Regions from separate parts of the Shewanella violacea DSS12 genome, predicted to be linked through region 3. Evidence: predicted binding sites of a transcription regulator. Region 3 holds the regulator's gene; each other region holds the start of a gene.

Region 1 (2,284 bases), 1.6 Mb from region 3:
AAAACCAATAACAGTCTTACAACAGATCATAGTCGGCTTGTCGGTAACCGATTTAGCTTCTGCGATAGCGGCACGAATAGCATCACTATCATGACCGTCTACGCCAGCAACCACATGCCAACCATAAGCCTCGAAGCGCTTTGGTGTGTCATCGGTGAACCAACCTTCGACGTGACCATCGATAGAGATACCGTTGTCATCCCAGAACATGATGAGCTTGCCTAGGCCTAAGGTTCCCGCTAGAGAACAGGCTTCGTGTGAGATGCCTTCCATCAAACAACCGTCACCCAAGAAACAATAGGTGAAGTGATCGACTATGTCGTGACCAGGTTGGTTGAACTGAGCCGCTAATGTCTTCTCAGCAATTGCCATACCTACGGCGTTACTGATACCAGCGCCTAGTGGACCTGTGGTAGTTTCAACACCTGGTGTGTAACCATATTCAGGGTGACCTGGTGTCTTAGAATGCAACTGACGGAACTGCTTAAGCTCTTCGATAGGCAGTGCATAACCTGACAGGTGTAGCAAAGAGTATATAAGCATAGAACCATGGCCGTTAGATAAGATAAAACGGTCACGATCAACCCACTCTGGGTTATTAGGGTTGTGCTTAAGGAAGTCATTCCAAAGCACTTCAGCGATATCCGCCATACCCATAGGTGCTCCAGGGTGACCGGAATTAGCTTTTTGAACGGCATCCATACTTAATGCGCGGATAGCGTTTGCGAGTTCTTTACGAGATGACATGCTCTCTCCTGCTTGTTTTTATGAGGTCTAAAAAACACCGAATACCATAGGCTCGGCACTTGTCCGTATCGATGTTTTGCTGCAAATTTTGGAGCCATATTTTCGCCCACATAGGAGATGGACGCAAACGTTAATTCACCAAACGGGCATATTTCCTCATAAATGGAATGACTAGTTTAGGATTTGATGAATAATCTATTTTTCCCCTTCATTTGTAAATGAAAAATATTCATCATGGCGGCAAACTTTACTTTCAGCCCTATCAAGCTGATAACTAAAGCTTAATAAACATAATCAAGTGTGAAATGCCACAGACTAGGCCATAAACTCAAGAATATTTCCTCATCAGGGGTGATAAGGAAACGAAATTGAATTAAAATAGCCATCTAGATGTAGATACTTCTACACATTCAAATTGTTTTAAAATGAGATTTATCACCATGGCACAGCACCTGTTTACCTCCGAGTCAGTCTCTGAGGGGCATCCCGATAAAATCGCCGATCAGATTTCTGATGCGGTATTGGACGCAATTCTGGAGCAAGATCCTAAGGCTAGAGTTGCCTGCGAAACTTATGTAAAGACCGGTATGGTTATGGTCGGTGGTGAAGTCACGACTTCAGCCTGGGTAGATATCGAAGAGATCACCCGTAAGACCGTACGTGAAATTGGTTATATCAATTCAGATATGGGCTTCGATGCCGACTCTTGCGCTGTATTGAATGTCATAGGTAAACAGTCTCCTGACATTAACCAAGGTGTTGACCGTGCCGATCCTAAAGAGCAAGGCGCCGGTGACCAAGGACTCATGTTTGGTTATGCCAGCAACGAGACTGACGTGCTTATGCCTGCACCAATTACCTATGCTCACGCTCTGGTAAAACGTCAATCTGAAATGCGTAAGAGTAAGACTCTGCCTTGGTTACGTCCCGATGCAAAGAGCCAAGTGACCTTCGCCTACGAAAACAACAAGATTGTCGGTATCGACGCAGTTGTTCTTTCTACTCAGCATTGCGACAGCGTCAATCAAGCAGATCTGATTGAAGGTGTGATGGAAACTATCATCAAGCCAGTACTACCGGCTAAATGGTTATCTAAAGACACTAAATACTTCATCAATCCTACAGGCCGTTTCGTTATCGGTGGTCCAGTAGGTGATTGTGGTCTTACGGGTCGTAAGATCATTGTTGATACCTACGGCGGAATGGCACGTCATGGTGGCGGGGCTTTCTCGGGTAAAGATCCTTCTAAGGTCGATCGCAGTGCGGCATACGCGGCACGTTATGTGGCTAAAAACATAGTTGCTGCGGGTCTTGCGGATCGTTGTGAACTACAAGTTTCCTACGCTATCGGTGTTGCAGAGCCTACTTCTATCAGTATTGAGACGTTCGGCACTAGCAAGGTATCTGAAGAGCTACTTATAGCCTTGGTACGTGAGCACTTCGACCTACGTCCATATGGACTGACTGAGATGCTAGACTTGGCTCGCCCAATCTATCAATCTACAGCGGCATACGGTCACTTCGGTCGTAATGAGTT
Region 2 (2,284 bases), 2.1 Mb from region 3:
TCCGCATTTTCCAGACCTATGTGCAGTCGAATAAGAGGTTTACTGCTATCCCAGCTGGTGGCTGTTCTGAGCTTGTCGATACCGAAGACGCCTAAGATCAGACTCTCGAATCCGCCCCATGAGAAACCCATCTTAAAGTGATCCATGTTTTCTACAAAGGCGGTAACAGACTTGAGGTCCCCCTGTTTTAACACGAAAGAGAACAGGCCGTTGGAGCCAGTGAAATCTCGTTTAAAAAATTCATGACCGGGACAGGTCTCGAATGCTGGGTGTCTTAAGTGATCGACTTCCGGGCGAGTCGCTAGCCAGTTTGCCACTTTCAAGGCATTTTTTTCATGTTGTTGCATACGAACGCCTAGGGTTCTCAGTCCTCGGCTGGCGAGATAGACATCATCAGGAGAGGTGCACTGTCCCATGAGATAACTATTCTCCCTCAGCTGTTCCCAGTGCGTGTCGTTCGACGTCGCAGTGCCTAACATCACATCTGAGTGGCCAACAATATATTTAGTCGCCGCTTGAATGGATATATCTACGCCCATCTCGAAAGGGCGAGAATTTATCGGTGAGGCCCAAGTATTATCTAGCATGACAACCAAGTCATGCTGATGCGCTATTGCGCTTAGAGTCGGCACATCTTGAATTTCCATGGTGACGGAACCTGGTGACTCTAAAAACAAGACTTTGGTGTTAGGTCTGATTAGTTCCGCGATACCTTCGCCAATCATGGGATCATAATAAGTGGTTTCTATGCCAAAACCTGCCAGTAGCTTGTTGCACAGATCTCGGGTCGGTTCATAGACATTGTCGACCATCAACAGGTGGTCGCCAGATTTTAAAAATGATAACAAAGCACCGCTAATGGCCGCTGAGCCAGAAGGGTAGAGTGCCGTACCGCTGCCACCTTCCAGCTCGGCAATCGCCGCCTGAAAAGCAAAGTGGGTAGGGCCACCACGTCTGCCATAAAACATTGCGCCATTAGCCCGGTTTTTGGTGGCAAAACGCATCTCTTCCATAGTATCGAAGATCATGGTCGATGCTCTAAATACAGGCGGATTGATCACACCCTGAGTCCATTTCTTGTCACGTCCAACGCTGATGATCTTGGTTTCTTTTTTCATAGGGCATACTTCCAGATACGAGCAGGAGAAATAATAGGTTTTAGCCATCTTAACATCTAAATGGCTAAAAGGAAGGGTGGGTTCCATTTAGGAATATCTGCTTGGTGACATGTCTAAAGTTATGACCAAAATTCAGTTATCTATGGTGAATTCTATGATTTTATATAAGGCAATGAAACCAAGATCTCTACGCCTGAACTGACTAATTCTGCGCCAGATTTACTGTTTGTGGCAGGCGTCTGTAGATCTCTTGCCTTGATGGAACCTTGGTGGAAATCAGTGATAAGCCTAGCGATATAGAGTCCTAAACCTAAATGAGGCTTATCTTGGGCCTTCTGTCGGCGTACTGAGACCATAGATTCGAATATTTGCTCTGCCATTTTCTCAGGTAATAGAGGACCGAAGTTCGAAATGGTCAGTTCTGCGTGCCTGTGCTTGGCCGTTAAGGTGACTGTGATGGGGGTATTGTCGGTACTGAATTCTAACGCGTTGGCAATCAGCTTATCCATAAGCTGAGCGATATACTCGGGCACACCACTCATGGTTAAGGGGTCTTGTGTGACACAGACTTGAAACTCCTGGTCGGGATAGGTGAGCTGATAACCTTGCATACAACCCGAAATAACCTTGGACAGAGGAAATATGTCTACTTCCGCTTGAGATAAACTCTCTTCCAGACGTGTGGCTTCGCTCATATTATTGAGGATCATATTGAGTCTGCTAACGCCTTCTTCCGCCCGGTCCACATATTTTCGGGTGTCAGGATCTAATTGTTGCAGGCTCAGATGCTCAAGTGAAGAGCGCACTACGGCCACTGGGGTTCTCAATTCATGAGATAAGCGTGCAGACATATTCTCCAGATAATGTGTGTATTGGCCCAGACGGCCGACAATGTTGGCGAAACTTCTAGAGAGATCGCCAATTTCATCTCTGACTTCAGAGCCTTGAATGATTTTTCTAATCCTACCTTGGCTGTCGATGGCTTCTTCGGTTTCATCCCTGAGTTTTCTTATCCTGCTGGATATACTGGAAGCGAAAAAGAACAGGGCTAAGGTGCCCATGCTCATGATAGTCAAGATGACGTTAAATAATTTCTCCAGCGCCTTGTTACGCAGGGTTCGGATGCCATGAGTGGTTTCTTCGGCGATGACTACACCCATGACCTT
Region 3 (2,284 bases):
GGTTGCGGTGCGAGTCTTATCTTTATCTACTCGTCCTATCAGTCTTCCCGCCACTAGATAACCTAAGATCACCGATGGCATAAGCAACAGAGATAGCCATATATGTCTGACATTGATAAAGCCAGTGACGGCTAAAATAGCCAAGGCAATTAATGAACTGAAGACAAAGAAGGCTGATAGCGCGGCGCGAAACTGACGGGCATCTTGTCCTGAAAGCAGAATTGCTAATGGCGGGCCGCCGATAGCGGCAATATTGCCAAATATGCCAGATATCACGCCGGCGCCAAATAGACTCTTGCGGTTAACGGCTAAGTTGAACTTGAGTAAACTTAAAATGACTGCCGCGGCAACTATGCCTGATATGGCCAAGCCAAGAATTGCTTGTGGTGCATATATTAATAGTGCTACACCAATAAAGCCCCCTGGTATTCGCCCAAGTAGTGCATATTGCAGCCCATTAAACTTCAGGGCGCCTCGCTCTCTTATTAGTGTCAATAAGGAGATAGAGAAGCCCATGACGATAACCGGGACAGGTACCAACTCAGGATCGACAATATAGAGTAAAGGGGATGCGACAACGGCTAAGCCAAAACCTATTAGGCTCTGGGTTAAGGCGCCACAGAAGATAATTAACGAGGCTAGAGCCAGAGTTGTTGGATCTATCATTGAAAGCACGGCTTTTCTCTAAATTGTATTGTGAATGGCGAAATAGTTAGCACTATTTATCTGATGTATTAGTCTGACTCGATTGTTTCGGCAGGGGTGATACTAGTGTAGAAGAGAGCAGGGAGCGCAATGCGATCCCTGAAACTGACTGTTCAAGATTTTAGTGAGTCTGCTTACTCCACATCTTCCCAGGCGATACCCATCTGATCCATCAAGCGCTTCACTTCGGACGGGATAGTATCGGGCTTATCTTTAGACAAGTCATCATCGTTAGGCAGAGGCTGACCTGTGTATGCATGCAAGAATGCTTCGCACAGCAACTCACTATTGGTGGCATGACGCAGGTTATTCACTTGGCGACGGGTGCGCTCATCGGTAAGAACCTTAAGTACCTTCAAGGGAATAGAAACAGTAATTTTCTTTACTTGTTCATTCTTCTTGCCGTGTTCAGCATATGGGCTGATATAATCGCCATTCCACTCAGTCATTGACTCACCTGTATATTCAAAATTCGGGGCAGATTTTAACCCTTTAAATTGTACAGTCAAATTATTGCCTCTTATTTATGACAATTGCAAATAGATTTCCATATGTTTGGACGTCTAAACGGCTATATTCGGTTGACGCTAGGCTTTCCCTTAGGTACATTTAGACGTCCAGACATCTCTTAACCATTTTTTGTAGGGGAAAGGTGTTCAGTAAATAGTTTAGGAGTAGTAGATGACCGAACGTAAGTTAGCCACAATTGCAGTGCGTCAAGGGATTGAATCCGATACCCAACATGGTGCTGTGGTGCCCCCTATCTATTTATCGACTAATTATTGCTTCGATGGCCATAAGAATCCTAGAGACTTCGATTATAGCCGTTCGGGTAATCCGACTCGATCTATTCTTGGGGATGCCATTGCTAGCCTGGAAAAAGGCGCAACTGGCATAGTGACTTGTACAGGTATGGCTGCGATTACATTAGTGACTAGCCTGTTGGGTCCCGATGACCTGCTTGTGGTTCCCCATGACTGTTATGGCGGTAGCTATCGTCTGTTTACTAACTTGGCTAAGAAGGGAGCGTTTAAGTTAGCTGTTGTCGATCAGACCGACAGCGCTGCACTCGAAGTTGCTATTGCTCGCAAGCCTAAGATGGTCTGGCTGGAAACACCGTCTAATCCACTACTGCGTGTCGTCGATATCGAAGCTATTTCCAAGGCAAGTAACTTAGTAGATGCCTTAGTGGTGGTCGATAATACGTTCCTGTCGCCAATTCTACAGCAACCTTTGCTTCTCGGCGCCGATATCGTTATTCACTCGACCACTAAGTACATCAATGGCCATAGCGACGTAGTCGGTGGTGCCGTCGTCGCTAAGGATGCCGAGTTAGGTGAGTTATTACATTGGTGGTCGAATACCTTAGGCCTAACTGGGTCAGCCTTCGATAGTTATCTAACCTTACGTGGTATTCGTACCCTTGCGGTACGTATTCGTGAGCATCAGGCTAATGCTCAGCGCATATTAGAAGTATTAACCACTAGTTTGGCCGTGGAAAAGGTATACTACCCGGGTCTTGAAACACATCCGGGTCATAAGATTGCCGCGAAACAGCAGAAAGGCTTCGGTGCCATGT

The links. The regulator MetJ, encoded in region 3, represses methionine synthesis genes. The targets are predictions, from matches to a motif close to TAGACGTCTAGACGTCTA.
Region 1: a site for MetJ is predicted at 1,127-1,144, ahead of metK (methionine adenosyltransferase). Genes of this name have one in related genera too.
Region 2: a site for MetJ is predicted at 1,160-1,177, ahead of SVI_RS08655 (cystathionine beta-lyase). Genes of this name have one in related genera too.

What each region holds. Positions count from the first base shown of each region.
Region 1 is NC_014012.1:845,569-847,852, reverse strand. It holds gene tkt (transketolase) at 1-747, opposite strand, end outside; gene metK (methionine adenosyltransferase) at 1,188-2,284, shown strand, end outside.
Region 2 is NC_014012.1:2,109,800-2,112,083, forward strand. It holds gene SVI_RS08655 (cystathionine beta-lyase) at 1-1,118, opposite strand, end outside; gene pdsS (proteobacterial dedicated sortase system histidine kinase) at 1,271-2,284, opposite strand, start outside.
Region 3 is NC_014012.1:4,242,610-4,244,893, reverse strand. It holds gene SVI_RS17635 (sulfite exporter TauE/SafE family protein) at 1-675, opposite strand, end outside; gene metJ (met regulon transcriptional regulator MetJ) at 840-1,154, opposite strand; gene metB (cystathionine gamma-synthase) at 1,387-2,284, shown strand, end outside.